Regions from separate parts of the Streptomyces sp. NPDC021080 genome, predicted to be linked through region 1. Evidence: riboswitches for the same ligand, from Rfam matches in the RefSeq annotation. Region 1 holds a riboswitch; each other region holds the start of a gene.

Region 1 (7,114 bases):
ACCTGCTGAACATCGATCCGCCGGACCACACCCGGCTGCGGCGGCTCGTCAGCAAGGCGTTCACACCCCGGCGCGTGGCCGAATTCGCGCCGCGGGTGCAGGAGCTGACGGATCAGCTCATCGACGGGTTCGCGGCCCGGGGTTCCGCCGACCTCATCCACGAGTTCGCCTTCCCGCTCCCCATCTACGCCATCTGCGACCTGCTCGGCGTCCCGCGCGAGGACCAGGACGACTTCCGGGACTGGGCGGGCATGATGATCCGGCACGGCGGCGGGCCGCGGGGCGGGGTCGCCCGGTCCGTGAAGAAGATGCGCGGATATCTCGCCGAACTGATCCACCGCAAGCGCGAGGCGCTGACCGCGGAGCCCGAGCCCGGCGAGGACCTCATCTCCGGGCTCATCCGCGCCTCCGACCACGGCGAGCACCTCACCGAGAACGAGGCCGCGGCGATGGCCTTCATCCTGCTCTTCGCCGGGTTCGAGACCACGGTCAATCTCATCGGGAACGGGATGCACGCCCTGCTCACCCACCCCGGGCAGCGGGAGCGGCTCCAGGCCTCCCTCGCGGCCGGGGAGAGCGGGCTGCTGGAGACGGGGGTCGAGGAACTCCTGCGCTACGACGGGCCCGTGGAACTGGCCACCTGGCGGTTCGCGACCGAGGACGTACGGATCGGCGGGCAGGACATCGCGGCCGGCGACCCCGTGCTGGTGGTCCTCGCCGCCGCGGACCGGGACCCCGAACGCTTCCAGGATCCGGACACGCTCGATCTCTCGCGACGTGACCTTCAGCACTTGGGTTACGGCCACGGCATCCACTACTGCCTGGGTGCGCCGCTCGCCCGGCTGGAGGGGCAGACCGCGCTCGCTACGCTCCTGGGCCGCCTTCCCGACATCCAACTCGCCGGAGAATCGGCCGATTTGCGCTGGCGCGGGGGCCTCATTATGCGTGGATTGCGCACACTTCCGGTGGAGTTCACCCCGGTCAAATAGGCCTTGATCGGCTCATCGCCGACCCTTCGCCGCCCCGGCCGAATTGATCCTTCCGCATACCGGAAACAGCGCTCCCACGGCTACCGGAACGTGACGGTCCATCAAATCTGTGATCTTCGCGTGATCTGTACTGCATCGACTTGTAACCAGCGTTCGACTGCGGCTACGTTCACCCATCAACGCGGCACCTGCACTTCCCACTTAGCAGGAGTCACGTGCTCCCCGCTGTCGCTCGAAAGGCTTTCGCATGCTCTCCGGGAACGGCCGTCACCGTCGCCCTCGTCAGGCCCCGGCGCTCATCGTCGCCGCAGGAGTGACCGGATCGGCGATCGCCATCCCGTTGCTCGCCGCGGCGAGCGCGAGCGCGGCCGACGGGTCCACCTGGGACCGCGTGGCACAGTGCGAGAGCGGTGGCGCCTGGAGCGCCAACCAGGGCAACGGCTACTACGGCGGCCTTCAGCTCGACCAGGAGAACTGGGAGGCGCACGGCGGCCTCGAGTACGCCCCGAGTGCCGACCAGGCCAGCCGCTCGCAGCAGATAGCCGTCGCCGAGAAGGTGCTCGCCGACCAGGGCCTCAAGGCCTGGCCGACCTGCGGGCCGCTCTCCGGGCTCAGCAAGGGCTCGGGCGAGATCAGTGTCGACACGGGCGTGGCCGGCGACTCGTCGGACACCGCGGACGACTCCAGTTCCTACGTTTCATCCGGTTTGGCGACTTCGCCCAGTGCGTCGGCTTCAGCCGATTCGTCTGGTTCGACCTCTTCGAGTGACTCCTCGGGCGCGGCCGGCAGCAGTGCGACCCCCAGCGCCTCGCAGGGTTCGGACGACTCGGGCGCGAAGGGCGACAAGAGCGACAAATCGGCCAAGTCCGGCCAGGAAGATGCCTCTTCGGGCGCCTCCGCCGCGCCGAGCAGCGGCACCGGGCGGCACCGCGGCGGGGAAGCCGCCGAGAACGCGACCGGTGGTGGCACCGACAACTCCGCCGGGCGGCATGCCGCGAGCGCCCCGAGCGCGACCGTCGACGACTCGTACGCCGCGAAGGTCCTCGGCAGCATCTGGGACGCCTCCGGCACCCTCGACAACGTGTGGGACGACGTGCCCACCGCGGACACGGCCGCGGCCGACAGTGGTCCGGGCCTCGTCGTCCCTGGTCGGAGCATTGCGGTCGTCGCCGAAGAGGCCCAGTAGCAGCGGGAGTTCGCGTCATGGTTCGCTGTGGAATGTCCCATTTGGCGCAAGTGAGAGATGGGTCTCAGAAGCCCTGATCGTCTTTGAATTTCCGCGGATCGACTGCTTACGGTCGTGACCGCTCGCCACAGCGGGCCCCGACGGTCGCAACGCCGAATCCTGCCAACGGCCGTACGGGAACAGTCGTCGCGTCATGCGCCGTCGGCAGGAGCGGGGGACCCAAGGTAAGCGCCGGGCCCGGGAGTCGAGAGACATCCGGGAACGGCTTGGGGTGAAGCCGCGCACCGGGCGTCCTGGAGACAGGACCGAAGGCGCGTGGCCGGGCAACTCAACCGGCCCGAACCCGACAGCTCACCTCGCAGGCGTCGGTGAGGGGATCACTCCATGCTGTTTTCCGGCAAGGGCAAGCACCGCCGTCCGAACAAGGCCACCCGTGTCGCCACGCTCGCCGGTGTCACCGGTGTCGCCATCGCCGCGCCGCTGATGGCGGCCGGCAGCGCCTCCGCCGCCACCGCCTCCGAGTGGGACGCGGTCGCCCAGTGCGAGTCCGGCGGCAACTGGTCGATCAACACCGGCAACGGCTACTACGGCGGCCTGCAGTTCTCGTCCTCCACCTGGGCCGCGTACGGCGGCACCGCCTACGCCTCGAGTGCCGACCAGGCCTCGAAGTCGCAGCAGATCGCCATCGGCGAGAAGGTCCTCGCCGCGCAGGGCAAGGGTGCCTGGCCGACCTGCGGCGTCGGCCTGTCGAGCACCCCGTACGCCGGCGGCTCGGCCCCCGCGGCCCCGTCGACGTCCTCCTCGCCGAGCGCCTCGCAGAGCGCCCCCGCCACCCGTACGACGGAGCAGCACGCCGCCCGTTCCGCGGAGCGTCCCGCCGTCCAGAAGACCGTCACCACGCCGACCGGCAAGAAGGTCAAGAAGGGCGACGGCGAGTACAAGGTCGTCAAGGGCGACACCCTCAGCTCGATCGCCGAGAAGAAGCACGTCAAGGGTAGCTGGCAGCACCTGTTCAAGCTGAACCACGGCATCGTCGCCGACGCCGACTTCATCTACCCGGGCCAGCAGCTGCACCTGCGCTGAGCGGTGCGGCACGCCGGTCGGCCCGGCCACCTTCGGCGGAAGGTGGCCGTGATCCCGGCACCGTGCCGCGTCACCCGGCCGGAAGACAGCTCCCTCGCGCGGCCTCCGTCACCGGAAGCCCGCCGAGGTTCCCCGTCCCCACGGGCTCCCCGCTCCGGCGCGTGTTCCCCCGCACGTGCCGGAGCGGGGTTTTTTATTTCTTTTTTTGTTCCGTTCAGGAACAATATGTAGGCTCAGTCCGTTCGAGGGGCGGTCGATCGCTGGCCGATCCCCGTGAGCCGGTTAGGCTCATCCCGCGGGGCTGCCGAGCCCCGCGTACCGCGTCACATCCCATAAGGAGATGCTCGTGCCGTCCATCGACGTCGTCGTAGCCCGGGAAATCCTGGACTCCCGAGGCAACCCCACGGTCGAGGTCGAGGTCGGCCTCGACGACGGCAGCACGGGTCGTGCCGCCGTTCCGTCCGGTGCCTCCACCGGAGCCTTCGAGGCCATCGAGCTCCGCGACGGTGACCCCAACCGCTACCAGGGCAAGGGTGTCGAGAAGGCCGTCCTCGCCGTCATCGAGCAGATCGGCCCGGAGCTCGTCGGCTACGACGCCACCGAGCAGCGCCTGATCGACCAGGCGATGTTCGACCTGGACGCCACCGACAACAAGGGCTCGCTCGGCGCCAACGCCATCCTCGGCGTCTCGCTCGCCGTCGCGCACGCCGCCTCCGAGGCGTCCGACCTGCCGCTCTTCCGCTACCTGGGCGGACCGAACGCGCACCTGCTGCCCGTTCCGATGATGAACATCCTGAACGGCGGCTCGCACGCCGACTCCAACGTGGACATCCAGGAGTTCATGATCGCCCCGATCGGCGCGGAGTCCTTCTCCGAGGCGCTGCGCTGGGGCGCCGAGGTCTACCACACCCTCAAGAAGGTGCTGAAGACCAAGGGCCTGTCGACCGGCCTCGGCGACGAGGGCGGCTTCGCCCCGAACCTGGAGTCCAACCGCGCCGCCCTCGACCTCATCGTCGAGGCCATCAAGCAGGCCGGTTACGTCCCCGGCGAGCAGATCGCGCTCGCCCTCGACGTCGCCGCGTCCGAGTTCTACAAGGACGGCAAGTACGAGTTCGAGGGCAAGTCCCGCTCGGCCGCCGAGATGACCGAGTACTACGAGGAGCTCGTCTCCGCGTACCCGCTCGTCTCCATCGAGGACCCGCTGTACGAGGACGACTGGGCCGGCTGGAAGGTCATCACCGACAAGCTGGGCGACAAGGTCCAGATCGTCGGCGACGACCTCTTCGTCACCAACCCGGAGCGTCTGGCCCGCGGCATCGAGGAGGGCTCCGCCAACGCCCTGCTCGTCAAGGTCAACCAGATCGGTTCGCTGACCGAGACCCTGGACGCCGTCGAGCTGGCCCAGCGCAACGGCTTCAAGTGCATGATGTCCCACCGCTCCGGCGAGACCGAGGACGTCACCATCGCCGACCTCGCGGTCGCCGTGAACTGCGGCCAGATCAAGACCGGCGCCCCGGCCCGCTCGGACCGCGTCGCCAAGTACAACCAGCTGCTGCGCATCGAGGAGATCCTCGACGACGCCGCGGTCTACGCCGGCCGCTCGGCGTTCCCCCGCTTCAAGGGCTGACCCGTACGGCTCAGGAAGCGTCCTTTCGTACGTCCCCGTACCCGGTCCCGTACCGTGTGCGGGGACGTACGCACGTGACGGGCCCGTACGACGGGCCAGTACTGGGGAGGCGGGACTCATGGCCGTGAAGGACCGGGACCGGTTCTCCACCTCGACCCGGCTGAAGCTGCTCGGCGAGCAGACGGCGGCCCGGGTCTACCGCTCCCAGACCAAGCGGCAGGCGCGCCGCTCCCGGCTGACCGGCCGGGCCGCGCTGCTCGCCATGGTCCTGTGCTCCCTGATCGTCGCCCTCGCGTACCCGATGCGGCAGTACGTCTCCCAGCGCGCCCAGATCGGCGACCTGGAGCGGCAGCGGGACCAGGCCCGGCAGCGGGTCGAGCAGCTGCGCGACCTCAAGGCGCGCTGGCAGGACGACGCGTACGCGAAGCAGCAGATCCGGCAGCGGCTGCACTACGTGATGCCGGGCGAGACCGGCTATGTCGTGATCGACCCGGACGCCGCGAAGCAGGCCCGTGCCGAACGGGGCGCCGCCGACCGCCCCTGGTACACCGACGTCTGGGACGGCGTGGACAGATCCGACGCCGCCGACCAGTGACGACCCATGAACTGACCAGAAAGACACGTGACTCACGGCATGGAAACGCCACCGCCCACCACCCCGCGCACCGAGCCCACCGACGCCGACGTCGAGGCCTTCAAGCAGCAGCTCGGCCGGCCGCCGCGCGGACTGCGCGCGATCGTGCACCGCTGCCCCTGCGGCCAGCCGGACGTGGTGGAGACGGCGCCCCGCCTCCCCGACGGCACGCCGTTCCCGACCACGTACTACCTGACGTGCCCGCGGGCCGCGTCCGCGATCGGGACGCTGGAGGCCAACGGGGTCATGAAGGAGATGACCGAGCGGCTGGCCACCGACCCCGAACTGGCCGCGGCCTACCGCGCCGCCCACGAGGACTACATCGCGCGCCGTGACGCCATCGAGGTCCTGGAGGGCTTCCCGAGCGCGGGCGGCATGCCGGACCGGGTGAAGTGCCTGCACGTCCTGGTGGCCCACTCGCTGGCCGCGGGACCGGGCGTCAACCCGCTCGGCGACGAGGCCATCGCGATGCTGCCCGAGTGGTGGCGCAAGGGCGCCTGCGTCACCCAGGCCGGACCGCCGTCCGGCGACGGGTGGCAGGTGGAGACGACCGGAGAGGGCGCCGACGCCGGCCACTTCGCCTTCAAGCCTGCCGAGTCCGCCGAGTCCGCCGAGTCCGCCGAGTCCACCGAACCCGGCGAGTCCTCCGAGTCCGGTGAGGACGGCCGGTGACCCGCGTCGCCGCCGTCGACTGCGGTACGAACTCCATCCGGCTCCTGGTGGCCGACGCGGACCCGCGCACGGGTGAACTCACCGACCTGGACCGGCGGATGACCATCGTCCGGCTCGGCCAGGGAGTCGACCGCACCGGCCGGCTCGCCCCCGAGGCGCTGGAGCGGACCTTCGCCGCCTGCCACGCGTACGCCGAGGCCATCGAGGAGCACGGCGCGGAGCGGCTGCGCTTCGTCGCCACCTCCGCCTCCCGGGACGCCGAGAACCGGGACGAGTTCGTGCGCGGGGTGTTCGACATCCTGGGCGTCGAACCGGAGGTCATCACCGGGGACCAGGAGGCCGAGTTCTCCTTCACCGGCGCGACCAGGGAGCTGGCCGGGCGCGACGACCTCGCCACGCCCTACCTGGTCGTGGACATCGGCGGCGGTTCGACCGAGTTCGTCGTCGGCACCGACCGGGTGAGCGCGGCCCGCTCCGTGGACATCGGCTGCGTACGGATGACGGAACGCCACCTCGTCCGCGACGGCGTCGTGACCGACCCGCCCACCGCGGAGCAGGTCGCGGCCATGCGCGCCGACATCGAGTCGGCCCTGGACCTCGCCGAGGAGACCGTCCCGCTGCGCGAGGCGCGCACCCTGGTGGGGCTGGCCGGTTCGGTCACCACGATCGCGGCGATCGCGCTGGACCTGAAGGAGTACGACTCCGAGCGGATCCACCACTCCCGGGTCCCCCTCGCGCGCGTCCGCGAGATCACCGAGTGGCTGCTGCGCTCCACCCACGCCGAGCGGGCCGCGATCGGCTCGATGCACCCGGGCCGGGTGGACGTGATCGGGGCCGGCGCCCTCGTGCTGCTCTCGATCATGGAGCGGACCGGGGCCGAGGAGGTCGTGGTCAGCGAGCACGACATCCTCGACGGGATCGCC
Region 2 (7,114 bases), on a different contig from region 1:
GTGTGCCGGGGACACGCGTGAGTCTCGCTCTCGGCGTACGAGGCGCGGGAACCGCGCCAGCCGTCCGCGCGCTTGCATACAGTGGCAGGACCGACAGGAATGACGCAGTTCCGCGATCGAAGGGACGTACATGCCCATGGGTCACACGGCCACAGCTGAGGCAGGCTCCGGCGGCCTGACAGCGACCGAGCACCGCCTGGCCAACGGCCTGCGCGTGGTGCTCTCCGAGGACCATCTGACCCCGGTCGCCGCGGTGTGCCTCTGGTACGACGTCGGCTCGCGCCACGAGGTCAAGGGCCGGACCGGACTCGCCCACCTCTTCGAGCACCTGATGTTCCAGGGCTCCAAGCAGGTTCACGGCAACGGCCACTTCGAACTCGTCCAGGGCGCCGGCGGCTCGCTCAACGGCACGACGAGCTTCGAGCGCACCAACTACTTCGAGACCATGCCCACCCACCAGCTGGAGCTCGCCCTCTGGCTGGAGGCCGACCGCATGGGTTCGCTGCTCGAGGCACTGGACGACGAGTCCATGGAGAACCAGCGCGACGTCGTGAAGAACGAGCGCCGTCAGCGCTACGACAACGTCCCGTACGGCACCGCCTTCGAGAAGCTCACCGCGCTCTCGTACCCCGAGGGCCACCCGTACCACCACACCCCGATCGGGTCGATGGCGGACCTCGACGCGGCCACCCTGGAGGACGCCCGCACGTTCTTCCGCACCAACTACGCGCCCAACAACGCGGTGCTGTCGGTCGTCGGCGACATCGACCCGGAGCAGACGCTCGCCTGGGTCGAGAAGTACTTCGGCTCCATCCCCGGACACGACGGCAAGCCCGCCCCGCGGGACGGTTCGCTGCCCGACATCATCGGGGAGCAGCTGCGCGAGGTCGTCGAGGAGGACGTCCCGGCGCGCGCCCTGATGGCCGCCTACCGGCTCCCGGAGGACGGCACGCGCGCGTGCGACGCGGCCGACCTGGCGCTCACCGTCCTCGGCGGCGGCGAGTCCTCCCGGCTCTACAACCGGCTCGTACGCCGTGACCGCACCGCCGTCGCGGCCGGATTCGGCCTGCTGCGGCTCGCCGGAGCGCCCTCCCTGGGGTGGCTGGACGTGAAGACGTCCGGCGACGTCGAGGTCCCGGTCATCGAGGCGGCCGTCGACGAGGAGCTCGCCCGGTTCGCCGAGGAAGGCCCCACCGCCAGGGAGATGGAGCGCGCCCAGGCCCAGCTGGAGCGCGAATGGCTCGACCGGCTCGGCACCGTCGCGGGCCGCGCCGACGAACTGTGCCGCTACGCCGTCCTGTTCGGCGACCCGCAGCTCGCCCTGACCGCCGTGCAGCGCGTCCTCGACGTCACCGCGGAAGAGGTCCGGGATGCCGCCAGGGCCCGCCTGCGCCCCGACAACCGCGCGGTGCTCGTGTACGAGCCGACCACCGTCGAAGCAGCCGACGCGGCTGACTCCGCCGACGAGACCGACGAGGAGGCGGCGAAGTGACCGAGCTCGCCACCATGGACTTCCACCCGCAGCCCCAGGCCGGACAGCCCAAGCCGTGGGCGTTCCCCGCCCCCGAGCGCGGCACCCTGGACAACGGTCTGACCGTCCTGCGCTGCCACCGCCCCGGCCAGCAGGTCGTCGCCGTCGAGGTGATCCTCGCTGCGCCGCTGGACGCCGAGCCCGCGGGCCTGGACGGCATCGCCACGATCATGGCGCGCGCCTTCTCCGAGGGCACCGACAAGCACTCGGCCGAGGACTTCGCCGCCGAGCTGGAGCGCTGCGGTGCCACGCTCGACGCGCACGCCGACCACCCCGGCGTACGCCTGTCCCTCGAAGTGCCCGTCTCGCGCCTGGCCAAGGCCCTCGGCCTGCTCGCCGACGCCCTGCGGGCCCCCGCTTTCGCGGACAGCGAGGTCGAGCGGCTGGTGACCAACCGGCTGGACGAGATCCCGCACGAGACGGCCAATCCCGCCCGCCGTGCCGCCAAGGAGCTCTCCAAGGAGCTGTTCCCGGAGAGCGCGCGCATGGCGCGCCCGCGTCAGGGCACCGAGGAGACCGTCCGGAACATCGACGCGTCGGCCGTCCGCGCCTTCTACGAGAAGCACGTGCGTCCCGCCACGGCCACCGCCGTCGTCGTGGGCGACCTGACCGGAGTCGATCTCGACGAGTTGCTCGCCGACACGCTCGGCTCGTGGACCGGATCGTCCGCCGAGCCGCTTCCCGTCCCGCCGGTGAGCGCCGACGACACCGGCCGCGTGATCATCGTCGACCGCCCCGGCGCTGTCCAGACGCAGCTGCTCATCGGCCGGGTCGGCGCCGACCGGCACGACCGCGTGTGGCCCGCCCAGGTCCTCGGCACCTACTGCCTCGGCGGCACCCTCACCTCGCGCCTCGACCGGGTCCTGCGCGAGGAGAAGGGCTACACCTACGGCGTGCGGGCGTTCGGGCAGGTCCTGCGCTCCGCGCCGGACGGCACGGGCGCCGCGATGCTCGCCATCAGCGGCTCGGTCGACACCCCCAACACCGGTCCGGCGCTCGACGACCTGTGGAAGGTGCTGCGCACGCTCGCGGCCGAGGGACTGACCGACACGGAGCGCGACGTCGCCGTGCAGAACCTGGTGGGGGTCGCGCCCCTCAAGTTCGAGACGGCGGCGGCCGTCGCGAGCACGCTCGCGGACCAGGTCGAGCAGCACCTGCCGGACGACTACCAGGCGACGCTCTACCGTCAACTGGCCGCCACCGGCACCGTGGAGGCCACCGCGGCGGCCGTGAGCGCCTTCCCGACGGACCGCCTGGTGACCGTCCTGGTGGGCGACGCGGCGCAGATCGCGGAGCCCGTCAGGGCCCTCGGGATCGGTGAAGTCACCGTGGTGGCCGCCGAGTAGAACCGAAGTGACCGAGGAGGGCCCCGACTGCTGAAGAGCCGTCAGGGCCCTCTTCTTTTCGGGCACTCCTCGCGAGATGTCCGTATTCGTACGGCGGTTGCCGTTCTGCCCTGTGGGATGGATTACAAAAATCGTGATCCGTTTGTTGTTCGAAAGAGGCCCCGTCTAGCGTCGGTCCGACTGTTCGTCACGCAGTGCGCCGCGCCCGCGGCACCGGACAGTCATCGCCGAGTCCCCCATGACGCGAGTCAGGGGAGCCGGGGACCCACGCAGTCCCTGGGGTGAATCGGACGCCCTCCCCGGAGGGGGTCCGTAGGAGACCTTCCTGCTCCGAACCCGTCAGCTAACCCGGTAGGCGAGAGGGAAGGAAAGGATCAGCCTCTCCATGGCGTTCACCTGTGGCACCGGCAAGCATCGTCGTACGAGCCGGGTGCACGGCACCACCACGACCGCCGTCGGGGTCGCGGCGCTCACCACCACCGGTGTGATCGGCACCCTGGCCGCCCCCGCGTTCGCCGCGGAAGCCTCCGTCGAGCAGACCGGGCTGACCCAGACGGTCACCCTGAACGACACGGTCGCCGACCAGATCGACGCCCAGGCCTTCGCGCAGCAGCGCGCCGCCGACGAGGCCGCCGCGCGCAAGCAGGCGGAGCAGACCGCGCGAAAGGAGGCCGCGCAGCAGGCCTCCAAGCTCCGTGAGGCCAAGGAGCGCGCCGCCCGCGAGGCGGAGCGCAAGCGACTGAACACCTTCGTCATGCCGATCACCGGTTCGTACGTCTCCACCGGCTACCAGGCCAGCAGCAGCCTCTGGTCCTCCGGCAGCCACACGGGTGTCGACTTCCACGCCGCGTCCGGCACCTCGGTCCACGCCGTCGGCTCCGGCACGGTCGTCACGGCCGGCTGGGGCGGCGCGTACGGCAATCAAGTCGTGATCAAGATGCACGACGGCACGTACACCATGTACGGCCACCTGTCGTCCATAGGGGTGTCCGTGGGGCAGGCGGTCACTCCGGGGCAGCAGATCGGCCTCTCCGGGGACACCGGCAACACCACGGGACCGCACCTCCACTTCGAGGCCCGTACGACCGCGGAGTACGGCTCGGACATCGACCCGGTCGCGTACCTGCGTTCGCACGGCGTCAACGTCTGACGACCGCTTCGCGGCTTCTCGCCGCTTTCGTTGCCCCGGCTCATCGAGCCGGGGCTTCGTCGTTTCCGGACGCCGTCTGTCCAAAAAATATCCATGGATTCAGGCATGCCATCGGAAATTCAGGCTTCCTGCAATAGAGTCACTGAAGAAGCGTCAATCGACGGCGTTTCACGGGGATTAAAGCGGAGGTCGGTCATGCGTATTCCGGCGCACTCGGTGTGCACGGCGATCCGTGATGACATCGTCGCGGGTGTCTACGAGCGCGGCGGCCGGCTCACCGAGGAACTGCTCGCGCGGCGCTACGGCGTCTCGCGCGTCCCCGTGCGCGAGGCTCTGCGCACGCTGGAGGCCGAGGGTTTCGTCGTCACCCGCCGGCATGCGGGCGCGTGTGTCGCGGAGCCCACCGAGCAGGAGGCCGCGGACCTCCTGGAGATGCGCATGCTGCTGGAACCGCTGGGCGCGGCGAGGGCCGCGCAGCGGCGCACGGAAGCCCATCTCAAGGTGCTGCGCGGTCTGGTCAGGCTGGGGCAGGAGCGTTCCAGGCGAGGCCACAGCGAGGATCTGCGCTCGCTCGGCGGCTGGTTCCACGAGACGCTCGCGCAGGCGTCCGGCAGTCCCGCGCTGACCTCCACGCTCGCCCAGCTCCGCCACAAGATCGCCTGGATGTACGCGGTGGAGGCGCCGGCCGATCCTGCCGAGTCCTGGGCGGAGCACGGCGGGATCGTGGACGCGGTCGCCCGGGGCGACAGCGAGCGGGCCCGCGCGATCACGGCCCTGCACACCGAGCGGGCCACGGGCGCCCACCGGCTCCGATTTCCGGGCGGCGACCGGACGGACCGTGTGAGAAGTTCGCAACATCCCGTAAACATGACGGGCCCGCGTCATTAACACGAGCGCCGTATACAAAGAGGGATATTCGGAAGGGGCTCATTTCTGATGCCCTTTTATTCGTGTGTCCGGAATTTCGGCGCATCCCATTCATGGGACCGTGGCGCGGGGGCCGTGCGGGGTGCTCGGGGAATTGCCGAGCGGGGTACGGAAAACGACTGAGCCGCGCCGCCCGGTGAAGGGAGGCGCGGCTCGGTCGTGTGCCGCGTGGGAGGTTCAGACGGTCTCGGGGAGCTCGTCGAGCCCCTCGGCGACCAGCTTCGCCAGGCGGTCGAGAGCGGCGTCCGCGCCCTCGGCGTCCGAGGCGAGGACGATCTCCTCGCCGCCCTCGGCGCCCAGGCCGAGGACCGCGAGCATGGAGGCCGCGTTGACGGGGTCGCCGCTTGCCTTGGCGATCGTCACGGGGATGCCGGAGGCCGTGGCCGCCCGGACGAAGATGGAGGCGGGGCGGGCGTGGAGGCCCTCGGTCCAGCCGACGTTGACGCGGCGCTCAGCCATGTGATGCTGCCCTTCGGGTGTTCAAGGTTGTCTAGACCATTGTTCCATAGTGTGAGGCGTGCCCGGACGGTCCCTGGTCCCGCCGCCGTGGTGCCGGTCGAAGCCCCGGCTCCGACGCCCGTGACCCTCAGACTGCCTCGCGCCGTTGTCGTACGCGAGCCGTAGTCTGGGCCCCATGCAGACCTCGTCGGACCGCCACGAGTACCCGGCCCACTGGGAGGCCGACGTGGTGCTGCGCGACGGCGGCACCGCACGCATCAGGCCCATCACCGTCGACGACGCCGAGCGCCTGGTCAGCTTCTACGAGCAGGTGTCGGACGAGTCGAAGTACTACCGCTTCTTCGCGCCGTACCCGCGGCTGTCCGCCAAGGACGTCCACCGCTTCACCCACCACGACTTCGTGGACCGGGTGGGCCTCGCGGCCACGGTCGGCGGAGAGTTTATCGCGACCGTGCGCTACGACCGGATCGACCCGGACGGCAGGCCCGCCTCCGCGCCCGCCGACGAGGCCGAGGTCGCCTTCCTCGTACAGGACGCCCACCAGGGCCGGGGCGTCGCCTCCGCGCTGCTCGAACACATCGCCGCCGTGGCCCGCGAGCGCGCCATCCGCCGCTTCGCCGCCGAGGTGCTGCCCGCCAACAACAAGATGATCAAGGTGTTCACGGACGCCGGCTACACCCAGAAGCGCAGCTTCGAGGACGGCGTCGTACGCCTGGAGTTCGACCTCGAGCCCACCGACCGGTCCCTCGCCGTGCAGCGCGCGCGGGAGCAGCGCGCCGAGGCCCGCTCCGTGCAGCGGCTGCTCGCCCCCGGCTCGGTCGCCGTCGTCGGCGCCGGACGCACGCCCGGCGGAGTCGGCCGCAGTGTCCTCGACAACCTTCGGGACGCCGGGTTCACCGGACGCCTCTACGCCGTGAACACCGCCTTCCAGGAGAAGGAACTCGACGGAGTCCCGGCCCACCGCTCCATCAGGGACATCACCGGCCCCGTCGACCTCGCCGTCGTGGCCGTACCCGTCGAGCACGTTCCCGAGGTCGTGACGGAATGCGGCGAACACGGCGTGCAGGGGTTGGTGGTGGTCTCCGCCGGCTACGCCGAGAGCGGTCCCGAGGGGCGCGAGCGCCAGCGCGAACTCGTACGGCACGCGCGCACGTACGGCATGCGGATCATCGGGCCCAACGCCTTCGGCGTCATCAACACATCGCCCGATGTGCGGCTGAACGCCTCGCTCGCCCCCCGGATGCCCCGCCCCGGGCGCATCGGCCTGTTCGCGCAGTCCGGCGCCATCGGCATCGCCCTGCTGTCCCGGCTGCATCGGCGCGGCGGCGGCGTCACGGGCGTGACCGGCGTGTCGACCTTCGTCTCCTCCGGGAACCGGGCGGACGTCTCCGGCAACGACGTCCTGCAGTACTGGTACGACGACCCGGACACCGACGTCGTCCTGATGTATCTGGAATCCATCGGCAACCCGCGCAAGTTCACCCGCCTCGCGCGGCGGACGGCGGCGGCCAAGCCGCTGGTCGTGGTCCAGGGGGCGCGGCACGGCGGGGCGGCTCCCCAGGGACACGCCGTACGGGCCACCCGACTGCCGCACGCCACCGTGTCCGCGCTGCTGCGCCAGGCCGGCGTGATCCGGGTGGACACGATCACCGAACTGGTCGACGCGGGTCTGCTGCTGGCCCGTCAGCCGCTTCCCCGGGG
Region 3 (7,114 bases), on a different contig from region 1:
TCCAGCTTAGACCGGGCCCCGCCCGCCGGGCGGGGCGCGAGATCGCCCCGGCCGACGGTGCGCGGCACACCTCGACACCTTCTCCGCCCGGCCGCCACCGTTTTCGCTCTCGGCAGGGCCCCCTCCCCTGACGACGTACGTCCTGTACATTTTTTACAGACATCGATGTGAGGAGGCGCGCCATGGACAGCCCGTCCGCCCGCTACGTCCTGCCCGAGTTCACCGAGCGCACGAGCACGGGAGTGCGGACCCTGGATCCGTACTCGAAGCTGCTCGGCGAGCGGATCGTGTTCCTCGGGACACCGATCGACGACACCGCGGCGAACGACGTCACGGCGCAGTTCATGTACCTCGAACACCAGGCGCCCGAGCAGGACATCTCGCTGTACATCAACTCCCCGGGCGGCTCCTTCGGCGCGATGACCGCGATCTACGACACCATGCGGTTCGTGACCTGCGACGTCGAGACGATCTGCCTCGGCCGGGCGGAGTCGACCGCGGCGCTGCTGCTGGCCGCCGGGACTCCGGGCAAGCGGCTCGCGCTGCCGGGAGCCCGTGTGCTCCTCCGCCAGCCGTCGCTCCCGGAGCCGGTCGAGGGGCAGACCGGCGATCTGGTCATCCAGGCCGAGGAGTTGGCCCGCACCCGCGAGATCCTGGAGGAGATGCTCGGGCGCCACACGGGACAGGGCCCGGAGCGGGTCGCCGCGGACATCGAGCGCGACAAGATCCTCGACGCGCCGACGGCGCTGGCCTACGGGCTGATCGACCGGATCGTCCCGAGCCGCAGGCCCGCGGGCCGGACGCCCGGCGCGAGGTGAGCGGCCGATGATCCCGGACCTTCCCCCGCTGCCCGCACTGACCCGCGCCGAGGCCGAGCTGATCGACCGCTATCTCGACGTGGTCGACCTGGTCGGCCGCATCAATCCGTCCCGCCCCGGAGACACCTATCGCGGCCTGAGGGCGGCTCAGGCGCTGGTCGGCAAGGCGGAGGCCCTGCGGGACGCTCTCGCGCTCATGCACCAGCGGGGTGAGAGCGAGGTGCACGCCCCGACACTGGCCCAGGCTCTGCGGGTGCTCGGCGGTGAGCGCCGGGCGGCCCGGGTCACCGTGCCGCCCGAACCGGGAAGTTGACGGACCCACACCGGCGGGCCGGTACGCGCGGCGGGGCGGTGACGTCCAGCCCGCGACTCAAACGGACCGGATGGTGTACCCCCCGATGGCGTATTTACGGGTCCTTTCTGCGACCCCTCCGAGTTGCGCAACACGCGGAGGGCAAAGGCCGGATGAGGACCTTCGCCGCAGGTGCGGACCTCATCGGTGTCCCCAACACGTGCCCGAACAGAGGGGTGTTCACTCGAACGGGTGATTGGTGAGTAAGCCCACAAAACGCCGGTTCCGCTCGGTTTTTTCGACTCTCATGAGTGAAGATCCCTTCCGACGACAAGCCCCCGCCACAGCGGCGGGGCGGTCCGGGCGGACGCCGAGTCCTGCCGCCGCCCGGATGCCCGGTCGACAGGAGTGGATCGGCAGGAGTGGAGGACCCAGCTAGACGGGCCGCCGGAACAGTTCCGGGCGGTCCTTGGGGTGAAGCCGCAACCGCGGCCGGGCAACTTCGCCAGCCCGAATCCGACAGGTCATCCTTCACAGGCGGCTGACGAAGGGTTGCGCATGACTGCGCTCAATCGTGTCCCGTCGCTGTGGACCAGGGCCGGTACGGCCTCGGCCCTCACCCTTGCCGCGGTGGGCGGCAGCCTGGTGGTTCCCGGCGCCGCACCCGACGCCGAGGCGGCCACTCTCGCGACGCGGGCACTCCAGGTCGCGGCGTCGAAGCACGGCTCCCCCTACCAGTGGGGCGCCACCGGACCGCACCGCTTCGACTGTTCAGGGCTCACGCTCTACTCGTACAAGAAGGCGGGCAAGACGCTGCCCCGTACCGCCGCGGCGCAGTACAACAAGACGCACCATGTCTCGGCCTCGCACCGCAAGGCCGGTGACCTGGTGTTCTTCCACTCGGGCCGGAACGTGTACCACGTCGGCATCTACGCCGGTAAGGGAAAGATCTGGCACTCCCCGAAGACCGGGGAAGTGGTGAAGCTCGAGAGGATCTGGACGAGGAGCGTCTGGTACGGCAGGGTCGGCTGACCCGCGCCCGGGGCGGCGGACCTCGCCGCCCCCGGTGCGGGCCCTTCCCGGGCCGCTGCGGCGCCCTCCCGGCACCCGGGGGACTCCTTCGGACGGCCTCTCGGCTCCCGAGGGGCTCCGGGCTCCCGAAGCGCTCCGCACGCCCCCTCAGCTCGTGAGGGGTTCCAGCACCAGGACGAGGCCCAAAGCGGTGAGGGCGCCGCCGGTGAGTCCCGCGACGGCACGTGCGGCACGCGGCCCGCGCAGCCACCGCCCGAGCCGGTCCACCAGGAGCGCGACCGCCGGGAACCACACCAGGGCCAGGACGACCACGATCAGCGCGAGCAGCAGGGTCCGCGGCATCGCGGCACTGCCCGCGGGCACGAACTGCGGCAGCAGGCTCAGGAACGTGATGGGCGCCTTCGGGTTGAGCGCGTTGGTGACGAAGCCCTGACGCAGCGGACGTGCGCTCCGGGCCGTGCCGGTCCCGTCGGCCGCCACCTCGCTCGGACGGCCCGGCGATCCGAGCGTGCGCAGGCCCAGGTACAGCACATAGGCCCCGCCGAGCAGTTGGAGCGTCCGGAAGAGCGCCGGCACGGCGGTCAGGACGGCGGCGACCCCGGCGACGGCGAGCGCGGTGTGGAGCAGCAGTCCGCCCGCGATGCCGAGGGCACACGCGACTCCGGCCCGGCGGGAGACGAGGGCGTTGCGTACGACGACGGTGAAGTCCGCGCCCGGCATGGCGACCATGCCCGCGGCGACGCCCGTGAAGGCGATCAGCTGTGCGTCCATGCCCCCAGACTGCCGGGCACGGGCCTTCAGCAGGTATGTCGAATATCCTGGCCCGGTCTTAAGCGATCGTTTAGACCCGGAAGGGTGCCGCCGGGCCGGGGAGGGATGCGGTGTACGACCCGACGCGACTCGCGGCGCTGGTGGCGATCTCCGAGGCGGGGTCCATCACCCGGGCCGCCGAACGCCTCGGATACAGCCCGCCGGCGCTGTCCCAGCAGGTGGCGAAGCTGGAGCGGGAGGCGGGGACGGCGCTGCTGGTCCGCTCCCATCGCGGGACCCGGCTCACCGGTGCGGGTGAACTGCTGGTCGTACGGGCCCGCCGGGTCCTCGACGAGATGGAGCTGGCCCGGCACGAACTGGCCCGTCTGACGGGACTGTCGGGCGGCACCCTGCGGCTCGGCACCTTCCAGACGGCGGGCATCCATCTGCTGCCGCCCGTGCTGAGCGCCTTCCGCCGGGCCCACCCGGACGTGGCCCTCGCGGTCGCCGACTACGAACCGCCGCACGGGATCGCGGCGGTCGCGGCCGGCGAGGTGGACCTGGCGCTCACGCACACCTACCAGCCCGCCCCGCCGGTTCCGCTCCCGTCGTCCGTGGGCGTCGAGCCGGTCCTCGTCGAGGAACTGGTGCTGGTGACCGCTCCCGGTCACCTTCTCGCGGGCGGTTCGGCGCGGCTGCCGCTCGCCGGGCTCGCCGGGCAGCCACTGATCAGCATGGCCCCGGACCACCCTCCCCGGCAGGGGGTGGAGGCCGCGCTCGCCAGGGCGGGGGCCACACCCTCGGTGCTCGTCGAGACCCCGGGTTACGCCCTGGTGTGCGCGCTGGTCAGCGCCGGGCTCGGGGTCGCGGTCGTGCCGGAGATGGTGGCGGCGACGGCGGCGACGCCGGTGGGCACGAGACTGCTGGAGCCGGGAGATCTGCGCCGTACGATCTCGGTCGTCCACCGGACGGACGGAGCGGCACCGGCGGCCGACGCGTTCCGCGCCCTGCTGCGCGGTGCCTTCGGGCGGGCCGGACGGCACCGGGCGGGAGACGGCAGGCCGGAGGCCGCGGGACGCCGGGACGACGTGTCTCAGGGTTCCTGAGGCCACCCGGCGGGCACCGGACGCACCGGGACCGTCCACGGGAGTTCGATGGAGACCGTCTTGCCGCCCTCCCGGGTCGGCAGGACGGAAAGCCTGCCGCCGCATTCGGCGGTCAGCCAGCGGATGATCACCATCCCGCGGCCGTTGTCCTGCTGGACGGCCGCGGGCAGCCGCTTCGGGAACCGTGGATGGCTGTCGGTGACGCCGATGCGCAGCAGTTCCTCCCGTTCGAGGCGCACTCCGACCGTGAAGGTGGGCGACTGCCCGAACGTGTGCTGGACGGCGTTGGTGGCCAGTTCGGACACGATCAGGCGGACGGTGTCGGCGACTTCGCCGTCGCGCGGCAGGCCCCATTCGGCCAGCACTTCGGCGACGAATTTACGGGCCACGGAAACCGAGGCCGGTTCGCTCGGCAGGGTGACGGATGCTTCCTGATGGTCTGCCATGGCGACGTTCGTCCCTTTCCCACGGGACCGGAGCCCGACACCGAGCGGATGGTTCGAGTACGGTCCCGGACTGGTGCTTGCGCCAGACTGCCATTACCGGGCCGGTCGTGGGTGCGATCCACCGAGTAATGCATATATCTGTCGCTCGATGCGGTGAACTCTGCGTCGGCAGAGCGTATTCGGGCGACTTGGAGGGAGTAAGGAGAACGGACATGCAGCACGGTCCCGCGGTGCGCCGGCGCAAACTCGGCGCCGAACTGCGCGCACTGCGCGCGGGCACGGGCCTCACGAGCGGTGAGGCGGCCCGTCTGCTCGGCTGGCACCAGTCGAAGGTGAGCCGGATCGAAACCGGCACCAGCGGAGTGAAACCGGCCGATGTGGAACGCCTGTTGCACGCGTACGGCGTCGAGGATCCCGAACTGCTGGAACTCCTGGTCGTGCTGGCGGGATCCGAGGGCAACGGCCGCCACCACTGGTGGCACGCGTACCGCGGCGTACTCCCGCAGGCCTACCGCGACTTCATCAGCCTGGAGTCGGGTGCCAGCGGTATGCGCACCCTGGAGACCTCTGTCGTACCCGGACTGCTGCAGACACCGGAGTACGCCCGTGCGGTGACACGGGCCGCCGTGGACGGACTGGAGGAGAGCAAGCTCGACGCCCTGGTCGAGGTGCGTCTGGCCCGGCAGGACGTCCTGCGCGCGAACCCGCCGCTGAAGCTGTCCGCCGTCCTGGACGAGGCGGTGTTACGGCGGGAGGTCGGCGGCCCCGACGTCATGGCACGCCAGCTGCGCCGACTGCGGGAGGCCGCCGTCCTGCCCCAAGTACGGCTCCAGGTACTGCCGTTCGCCGCCGGGGCACACGTCGGCGTGACCGGTCCTTTCGTTATTTTCTCATTTCCGAACACAACCGATCTGGATGTGGTTGTTCTCGACCACTTGACGAGTAGCCTCTATCTCGAACGGAAAGAAGACCTCCAGGCCTACGCCGAGGCCTTCAACGCCCTTCAGTTCCACGCCCTTTCACCCGAGGACTCGTTGGACTACATCGCCGCGATAGGTGACAACACGTAAGGAGGCACGTCATGTCTGCAATGCCTCGGTACGTACCCTCCAGCACTTCACTGCACCCTGTGCGATGGCTGCGCAGCAGCCGCAGCACCGGGATGAACAACTGCGTCGAGACAGCACGCCCGAGCACCGGACCCTGGTCCGGAATGGTCGCGGTGCGCGATTCCAAGAACACGGCGGGACCCGCCCTGCTGTTCCCCCCGGACGTCTGGGAGGGGTTCATCACCGGGCTGGACCGGCCCCGCACGGCTCACCGCTCCGTCTGATCACCGGCCGGCCGCTCCGGCGGATCACCGGCCGATCGACCCACCGGTTCACCGCTCGATCGCTCCACCGGTTCACCGCTCGATCGCTCCACCGGTTCACCGCTCGATCGCTCCACCGGTTCACCGCTCGATCGCTCCACCGGTTCACCGGTTCACCGGTTCACCGGTTCACCGGTTCCGGCTGATCACGTCCACCGCATGCTCGATCTGCTCCTCGGTGAGGTCCGCGCGGGCCGTCAGCCGCAGCCGCGAAACACCGTCGGGCACCGACGGGGGACGGAAACAGCCGACAGCGAGGCCCGCCTCGCGGCAGTCGGCCGCCCATCGCACCGCCCGTTCGGGGGACGGTGCCCGCACGGAGACGACCGCCGCGTCCGGCCGTACCGCGGAGAGACCCTCCGCCGTCAGCCGCGCGTGCAGTGCCGTGGCCACCTCGCGCGCCCGTGCCGCCCGCCCGGGTTCGCGGCGCAGCAGCCGCAGCGCCGCCAGGGCCGCGCCCGCCGCCGCCGGCGCGAGGCCCGTGTCGAAGATGAAGGTGCGCGCCGCGTTGACCAGATGGTCGATGACCGCCGCCGGGCCGAGGACGGCTCCGCCCTGGCTCCCGAGCGACTTGGAGAGCGTGACGGTCACGACGACGTCCGGGTCCCCCGCGAGTCCCGCCGCGTGCGGAGCGCCCCTGCCTCCGTCTCCCAGGACACCGAGTCCGTGCGCGTCGTCGACGATCAGCCCGGCGCCGTACTCCCGGCAGGCCAGGGCGAGTCCGGCGAGCGGGGCCGCGTCGCCGTCCACCGAGAAGACGGTGTCGGAGACGGTCACGGCGGGTCCGTCGTGGGTGCCGAGCGCCTTGCGCACGGCGTCGGGGTCCGCGTGGGGGACCACCTGCGTGGTGCCGCGGGCGAGCCGGCAGCCGTCGATCAGGGAGGCGTGGTTGCCGGCGTCCGAGACGACCAGCGAACCGTACGGCGCGAGCGCGGTGACGGCGGCGAGGTTGGCCGCGTAGCCCGAGGACAGGACGAGCGCGGACTCGAAGCCGCAGAAGTCGGCCAGTTCGCGTTCCAGCTCGCCGTGGAGTTCGGTGGTGCCGGTGACGAGCCGGGAGCCCGTCGCGCCGCCGCCCCAGACGCGCGCGGCCTCGGCCGCGCCCTCGGTGACCTCCGGATGGCGGGCGAGCCCGAGATAGTCGTTGCTCGCGAGATCGAGGAGCGGCGAGTCGGCGGGACGGGGCCGCAACGTACGCACGAGTCCGGCCCGGCGGCGCGCCTCGGCCTGCTCGTCGATCCAGCCGAACGCCATGTGTCCTCCGGGTCTCGCCAGGGTGCGGTGACGGTGATTTGTAG
Region 4 (7,114 bases), on a different contig from region 1:
GTGGTCCAGCAGCGCAAGCTGATCCAGGGCTCGGAGGGCGACGAGGCGTTCAGACGCCGGGCCGCCTCCCATCTGGACTCGATGCTCGCCCTGTGCGAGACGGCCCGGTGCCGGCGCTCACAGCTCCTGGCCTACTTCGGCCAGGACCCCGACACCCCGGCCTGCGGCAACTGCGACACCTGTCTGACGCCTCCGGAGACCTGGGACGGCACCGTCGCGGCGCAGAAACTGCTGTCCACGGTGGTGCGTCTGAAGCGCGAGCGGGGACAGAAGTTCGGCGCGGGCCAGATCGTCGACATCCTGCTCGGGCGCAAGACCGCCAAGGTGATCCAGTTCGACCATGACCAGCTGTCCGTCTTCGGTATCGGCGAGGAGCTGGCGGAGTCCGAATGGCGCGGTGTCGTCAGGCAGTTGCTGGCCCAGGGACTGATCGCGGTCGAGGGTGAGTACGGCACGCTGGTGCTGACCGACGCGAGCGGGACCGTGCTGCGGCGCGAACGCGACGTGCCGCTGCGCAAGGAGGCGCCGAAGCCGGCCTCCTCCCGGTCGTCGGCGCCCAAGGGTGAGCGCAAGACCAAGGCGGTGGCGGCCGAGCTGCCCGCCGAGCTGGTTCCCGCGTTCGAGGCGCTGCGTGCCTGGCGCGCGGAGCAGGCACGGGAGCAGGGCGTCCCGGCGTACGTCATCTTCCACGACGCCACGCTGCGGGAGATCGCCACCGTGTGGCCCGCCTCCGTGAAGGACCTGGGTGGCATCAGCGGGGTGGGCGAGAAGAAGCTGGCGACGTACGGAGAAGGGGTCATCGGGGTGCTCGCCTCGCTGGGCGGCGGCACGCCCGCGGCACAGCCGACCGGAGGCGGACCCGGGGCCGAGCCGGGTCCGGCGGCCGCTGCGGGACCGGACCCGGACTGGCCCGAGCTGGACCAGGAGCCGGAGCCGGAGGACTGGATGTAGTGGGTCCGGCGCGGGGACCGGGGCGCCGCCCGTCCGGGCTGGGGCGTCGGCCCGTCCGGGCTCCGGCGGTGCCGTCGGGCTCCGCGGGGCGCGGTGGCCAGGGTCCTGGCCACCGTGACACGGACCTCGTTCTCGCGAAGACTCCGCGGAGACCCTTCGCCGGTTCCCCCCGCCGGGGCTCTCCCGGAGCCCCCGGCCGAGCCCTCTCCCGGGGACCTTCTACGGGGAGACGGCCTGCGTGATGCGGCCCCGGACCTCGCCGAGGCCCACCCGGGTCCCGCCCGGGCCGGGTGCCCAGGCCGTCAGGGTGACCTCGTCGCCGTCCTCGAGGAACGTGCGTTTGCCGTCGGGGAGTTCCAGGGCGTCGCGCCCGTTCCAGGTGAGTTCGAGAAGCGAGCCGCGCTCGCCCTCGGAGGAGCCGCTGACGGTCCCGGAACCGTAGAGGTCACCGGTGCGCAGGGAGGCGCCGTTGACCGTCATGTGGGCGAGCTGCTGGGCGGCCGTCCAGTACATGGTGGAGAAGGGGGGTTCGGAGACGACGTGGCCGTTGATGGCCACGGAGATCCGGAGGTCGTAGCCGCCCGGTTCCTCGGAGGCGTCGTCGAGGTAGGGGAGAAGGGGGTGCGTGCGGACGGGTGGGGCCACCAGTGCGTCGTCCAGGGCGTCGAGCGGGGTGATCCACGCCGACACGGACGTGGCGAAGGACTTGCCGAGGAAGGGGCCGAGCGGGACGTACTCCCAGGCCTGGATGTCGCGCGCCGACCAGTCGTTGAGCAGGCAGAGGCCGAAGACGTGGTCGCGGTAGTCGCCGAGCGCCACCGGCCGGCCCTGTTCCGAGGGGGTGCCGACCACGAAGCCCACCTCCGCCTCGATGTCCAGACGGATCGAGGGGCCGAAGACCGGGGCGGCGTCCGCGGGGGCCTTGCGCTGGCCCGAGGGGCGGACGACATCCGTGCCGGAGACGACGACCGTGCCGGAACGGCCGTGATAACCGATCGGCAGGTGCTTCCAGTTGGGCGTGAGGGAGTCGGCGGCGTCGGGGCGGAAGATCTGCCCGACGTTCCGGGCGTGGTTCTCGGAGGCGTAGAAGTCGACGTAGTCCGCGACGGTGAACGGGAGGTGCAGCGTCACGCCGGAAAGCGGGTGGAAGTGGGGGGCGAGAGTCTCCCGGTGGGCGGGGACGGTCACCCAGGCCGTCAGCGCGCGCCGGACGTCGGACCAGGCGGTGCGGCCCGCGGCGAGCAGCGGGTCGAGGGTCGGCTGGGCGAGCAGCCCGGCGTAGGGGGAGCCGAGCGCGCGGGCCGCGGCGCCCGCGTCGAGCACGTGGTCGCCGAGCCGTACGCCGACGCGTCGCTCGGGGGCGCCGGCCGGGTCGGTCAGGGAGAACACGCCGTACGGCAGGTTGTGCGGGCCGAAGGGATCGCCCTCGGGGACATCGAAGGGGGGCATCGGTTGGTGCCTCGCTTTCGGGTTCGTACTCGCCATGTGGTGCATGCGTTCCACGCTTTTTATGTGGTCGGGGCCCACGTTACGGGGGAGCGCCCCTGCTGTGGCAGGGCCTAAAGAGTTTGTGATGTCCGTATTGTTCTTGTCGGGAACGGTAATTCCGGCTTGGTGCCAGATGGGGCGCGGGTGGGGTGGGGCCGGTCCGGCGGGGGCGTGAGGGGGGTGGGGCTGGGGGAGGGGGGGAGGGGGCCCCTAGTCACGCGTTCCAGAGAATGTGTCAGTCGACGCCGGTCGACGCCGGTCGGCGCTGGTCGGCAAGTTCCGGGTCGCCGGGATCGCCTCACACGCGCCCCGGTCTTGCCCCGGGCACGCTCCCGGCCATGCCCCGGCCGCGCCCCTGGCCATGCCCCAGTCACGCACTTGTCCATCCCGTCCACCATGCCCGTCCCCTCGGACGCGTCACCGGATCGCCGAGCCGGGCTCGGACCGGCCTCTGTCGGTGCCGAGTTGGGGGGCCAGCGGCCCAACGAACCCTTTGTGTGACGGACTTGGCGGTGCCTGTCGCGTCATGGGTGTCCTGGCGTGTACCCGTGCCGGAATGGCCTGTTGGCGAGTTGCCCTTGTTCCAGGGGGTGTTGGGGTGTTGTGGTCGGTCGTGTGCGGGAAAGTCGGTGTGGGCGGAAGCGGAGCTTGAGTGATCCGAAGCGGTCGCAACGCGCTTACCACCGTGCGGTGAACGGCGTTGCTGACGGGATACCGGACGTCGTCCGGTTCACGCCGGGCCGATGAGTCGTTCGATCCGTATTCTTCGGATCATGGCCGCTCCGACTGCATATTCACTCATCGCCACTGACCTGGACGGAACGCTGCTGCGCGGCGACGACACACTCTCCGACCGGACACGTGCCGCGTTGGCGAAGGTGACCCGGGCGGGTGCCCGGCATCTCGTGGTCACGGGCCGTCCCGCACCGCGTGTGCGACCGCTCCTGGACGAACTCGGCGGCGAGGGACTGGCGGTGTGCGGGCAGGGAGCGCAGCTCTACGACGCCGGCGCGGACCGCATGCTGTGGTCGGTGACCCTGGACAGGGAACTGGCGGAGACGGCGCTCGGCAAGATCGAGGCGGAGGTCGGGCTGTTGTACGCGGCGGTCGACCAGGACGGAGTGGACGGGCTGACGCTGATCGAACCGGGTTATGTGATGCCGCATCCGACGCTGCCGGCGGTGCGGGTGCCGCGCCGGGACGACCTCTGGGCGGAGCCGATCAGCAAGGTGCTGCTCCGCCATCCGTCCCTGTCCGACGACGAGTTGGCGTCCGCGGCACGGGGAGTGGTCGGTTCGCTGGCGACGGTCACCATGTCGGGGCCCGGAACCGTCGAACTCCAGCCATGCGGGGTGACCAAGGCGACGGGCCTGGCTCTCGCCGCGGCGCACCTCGGACTCACGCCGTGCGCGACGCTCGCCTTCGGTGACATGCCCAATGACATCCCGATGTTCGACTGGGCGGCCCGGGGTGTGGCGATGGCCAACGCCCATCCGGAGCTGAAGGCGGTGGCCGACGAGATCACCCTGTCGAACGAGAACGACGGGATCGCCGTGGTCCTGGAGCGCCTCTTCGGCTTCTAGGGGCGTCGGCGCATCCGTGACGCACCTCCTGCACACCTCGACACATCCCAGCGCTCCGATGCACCCCTACACACCCCTGTACACCCAACGCACCCGCCGACGGGCCGGGGAGGCGCCGTCGGCGGGTGCGGGTGAAGAAGGGGGTGCGGGGCGGGATCAGTAGGCGCCGTTGACGTTGTCGATGGAGCCGTAGGTCTTGGCCGCGTAGTTGCAGGCCGCGGTGATGTTCGCGACCGGGTCGTAGATGTTCATCGACGTGCCGGCGACGTGGTACGCCTGGAAGGTGGGGTCGATGACCTGGAGCAGACCCTTGGAGGGGATGCCCGCGGCGGCGTTGGAGTCCCAGTTGTTGATGGCATTGGGGTTGCCGGAGGACTCGCGCATCACGTTGCGGTGGATGCCGTCGTAGCTGCCCGGGATGCCCGCCTTGGCCATGACGTCGAGGGATTCCTTGATCCAGCCGTCGAGGTTGTTGGCGTACGTCTTGACGGAGGCCTGGGTGACGGTGGTCGTCTTGGACTTGGCGACGGCGGAGGTCGCGTTCGCCGTGGTGCGGACGGTCGTCGTCCCCAGCGACTTCGTGCCGACGGTCAGCTTCAGGCCCGGACGGATCAGGGCCGGGTTGTCGCCGATGACGGCGCGGTTCGCCGTGTACAGCTTCTTCCAGCCGCCGCTCTTGGGGTACTTCTTCGCCACCTTGGAGAGGGTGTCGCCCGCGACCACCTTGTAGGTGATGAGGTGCACGTTGGGGACCACCGCGGTGTGGGCGGCCTGGGGGGCCTGGGCCGGGGTGGCGGCGCTGGCGCCGGTGGCGCTCACGAGCGGGAGGGCGAGGGCGATGCCGCCCGTTCCGGCGGCGATCATGCCCCGGGTGATGACGTTGGTCTTCGTGCGGCGGTGCTTGCCTCGTATGGGCATGACGAATTTCCTCTCCGACGCCTGCGAGGTGAGCTGTCGGGTTCGGGCGGGAGATGCCCGGCCGCGCTGTGAGCGCGGCTTCACCCCTAGCCGGTCCGTTATGTCCGGATCGGCGGCTTACCTGTGGTTCCCCCGCTCCTGCCGTGCGTGGGTCGATGGGTTTCCGGGCGGCGGCAGGATTCGGCGATCCGCCCGGGGTCGACCAGAACGTATGCGAGAGCACATGTCCGAAACAAGGCGAGATTTGACTGCGAAGATCGCTTTCTCCTGGTTGGGGCGGTGGTGAAAAGTCCGATTGTGCCGGAATTGGATCCTCAACTTGCCTTTAGCGAAGGGGTTGGTCGGGAGCGGGTCCATGGCGGCGGCCGGACTCGCCGGTGACCCAACTCACGAGACCAAAGAGCATCAAGGAGGCATGCGGGGTAAATCGGGCATTGCGCTTGTGGTGGCGGCCGCTGCGGGGCCCTCCGGAGGGTGCCGAGCGGCCCTTCGTGCGGCGGGAATTGTGGCGCGGGACACGTCGGGGAGCGCGGCTCGTCGGGGACGGAAGCGCCGACCGCGCGGGAGCCGGACCCGACTCGGTGCGAGGTGAACTGCAGCCCGCGTCAAGGGAGTTCGCTGTAAGTGCGAGGTGCATGGGGTGAACTCCCGCACTCCGTAAGCCCCGTAAACCCCATAAGCCCCGTAAGCCCTGCAAGGTCCGTCGGCTGTGTCGGCTGTGTCGGCTGCGTGGCTCCGCCGGCCGGCCGTGCGCGGGATTCGCTTCTGGGCCCGGTGGAAGGCGACCCCGTCGCAGCCCTTGCAGGGGACGAGGCGCCCCGTGTCGACCCCCGTGTGCCGCGAGGAGCGCACCGGCGCCGGGGTGTCCCGGAGCGCGTACGCGGCCGGGGTCACCGAGAGGGAGGGCCGGGCGAGGTCGCCCACCTGGAGGTCCGGGGGTCCACGCGTACACGGTCGCCGGAGGGTGCGCGTCCATCACGTACGGGCGCAGGAGGGGGACGGAGGGCGCGTCCGTCTCCTCGTCCCCGCGCCGGTGGCCCCACCGGCGCGGCGTCTCCCGCGGGAGACCGATCGCCGGTCCGGGCGGCAGGTCCCGGTCCGGGTGCTGGCGGGACCAGGAGCCGATGAGGCCGCGCACGTCCACGTGGACGGGGGTGTGGCCGTGCCCGGCGTACCAGGGGTGGCGTTGCCGGTCGCGGCGCCGTTCCGCCGGTCAGGTGGTGAGGGGGGTGCTCCGGAAGTGTCGGTACGGGCTCCTCGGTCGGCGGCCTTCAGATCCGGGCGTGCAGACGGGTGCCGTCCGAGAGGGGGACGAGGGCGTCCTCATGAGTGATCTCGTAGGAGAAGGGCGTACGGATGCGCATGAGCGTCACCCCGATGGACGGAATGTGTCGTGCGGCACGGCTGGAGGACGGGAACCGTCCCGTCCCGGCCGCATGCGGTTCGGGCATGGCGGTGACACGGTCACCCCTTCCGGGTACTTCGCCGCATGTCGTCGTACGTCGCTTCGCATCATCCGATCATGGTCATACCGTCGGTGATTCGGATGGCGCCCGCGAGCCGGGGTACCCGCCGTTGGGGCACGCAGGTGCTTCCCGTCTGCCTTCCGGGTGTACTCCCGCACACCTCCTGGCGGAGCGAAGTGGGCCGGGGGACGGTGGGCGCTCGCGGTGATCGAAACCTGACCGGATACGCTGACTTGAGTGATGGCAGCGACACATCGACAAACCGTGTCATCGACCGAATGATCGACCGAGTTCGCCATGTGATCGTCAGCAGACAGGAGAACCTCTCGTGACCGTCGTCGGGCCGTTCGGGCTGAGCGTGCGGGACCAGGCTCTCGAAGCCGATGTCCAGGCCGGATTGGCGGCTGTCGAGGAGGGTTTGCTCGAAGCCACCAAGAGCGAGGTCCCGTTCATCACGGAAGCCGCCCAGCACCTCGTGCGGGCCGGCGGGAAGCGGTTCAGGCCGCTGCTCGTGATGCTCGCCGCGCAGTTCGGAGACCCCTACGCGCCGGGTGTCGTGCCCTCGGCCGTGGTCGTCGAGCTGACCCATCTCGCCACGCTCTACCACGACGACGTGATGGACGAGGCCGAGGTCCGGCGCGGGGTGGCCAGCGCCAACGCCCGCTGGGGCAACTCGCTGGCCGTCCTCACCGGCGACTTCCTCTTCGC

Evidence for each region. Region 1 has a riboswitch for cyclic di-AMP ahead of ACH4S8_RS38795 (transglycosylase family protein). Riboswitches for the same ligand answer to the same signal wherever they lie in the genome.
Region 2: another riboswitch for cyclic di-AMP. It lies ahead of ACH4S8_RS13860 (M23 family metallopeptidase); the one in region 1 lies ahead of ACH4S8_RS38795 (transglycosylase family protein).
Region 3: another riboswitch for cyclic di-AMP. It lies ahead of ACH4S8_RS10105 (C40 family peptidase); the one in region 1 lies ahead of ACH4S8_RS38795 (transglycosylase family protein).
Region 4: another riboswitch for cyclic di-AMP. It lies ahead of ACH4S8_RS39680 (transglycosylase SLT domain-containing protein); the one in region 1 lies ahead of ACH4S8_RS38795 (transglycosylase family protein).

Annotation. Positions count from the first base shown of each region.
Region 1 covers NZ_JBIRQM010000022.1:28,936-36,049, forward strand. Annotated here, with positions in the region: gene ACH4S8_RS38785 (cytochrome P450) at 1-989, shown strand, start outside; gene ACH4S8_RS38790 (transglycosylase family protein) at 1,237-2,175, shown strand; cyclic di-AMP (ydaO/yuaA leader) riboswitch at 2,362-2,555, shown strand; gene ACH4S8_RS38795 (transglycosylase family protein) at 2,560-3,258, shown strand; gene eno (phosphopyruvate hydratase) at 3,599-4,885, shown strand; gene ACH4S8_RS38805 (septum formation initiator family protein) at 5,004-5,480, shown strand; gene ACH4S8_RS38810 (DUF501 domain-containing protein) at 5,520-6,191, shown strand; gene ACH4S8_RS38815 (exopolyphosphatase) at 6,188-7,114, shown strand, end outside.
Region 2 covers NZ_JBIRQM010000005.1:124,042-131,155, forward strand. Annotated here, with positions in the region: gene ACH4S8_RS13850 (M16 family metallopeptidase) at 131-1,492, shown strand; gene ACH4S8_RS13855 (M16 family metallopeptidase) at 1,489-2,877, shown strand; cyclic di-AMP (ydaO/yuaA leader) riboswitch at 3,093-3,250, shown strand; gene ACH4S8_RS13860 (M23 family metallopeptidase) at 3,263-4,027, shown strand; gene ACH4S8_RS13865 (GntR family transcriptional regulator) at 4,223-4,915, shown strand; gene ACH4S8_RS13870 (HPr family phosphocarrier protein) at 5,132-5,413, opposite strand; gene ACH4S8_RS13875 (GNAT family N-acetyltransferase) at 5,589-7,114, shown strand, end outside.
Region 3 covers NZ_JBIRQM010000003.1:627,405-634,518, forward strand. Annotated here, with positions in the region: gene ACH4S8_RS10095 (ATP-dependent Clp protease proteolytic subunit) at 183-818, shown strand; gene ACH4S8_RS10100 (hypothetical protein) at 826-1,131, shown strand; cyclic di-AMP (ydaO/yuaA leader) riboswitch at 1,469-1,665, shown strand; gene ACH4S8_RS10105 (C40 family peptidase) at 1,669-2,142, shown strand; gene ACH4S8_RS10110 (LysE family translocator) at 2,290-2,913, opposite strand; gene ACH4S8_RS10115 (LysR family transcriptional regulator) at 3,024-3,998, shown strand; gene ACH4S8_RS10120 (ATP-binding protein) at 3,986-4,444, opposite strand; gene ACH4S8_RS10125 (helix-turn-helix domain-containing protein) at 4,657-5,514, shown strand; gene ACH4S8_RS10130 (DUF397 domain-containing protein) at 5,526-5,777, shown strand; gene ACH4S8_RS10135 (8-amino-7-oxononanoate synthase) at 5,946-7,070, opposite strand.
Region 4 covers NZ_JBIRQM010000023.1:101,284-108,397, forward strand. Annotated here, with positions in the region: gene recQ (DNA helicase RecQ) at 1-951, shown strand, start outside; gene fahA (fumarylacetoacetase) at 1,171-2,400, opposite strand; gene ACH4S8_RS39675 (HAD family hydrolase) at 3,213-4,022, shown strand; gene ACH4S8_RS39680 (transglycosylase SLT domain-containing protein) at 4,179-4,940, opposite strand; cyclic di-AMP (ydaO/yuaA leader) riboswitch at 4,944-5,136, opposite strand; gene ACH4S8_RS39685 (polyprenyl synthetase family protein) at 6,735-7,114, shown strand, end outside.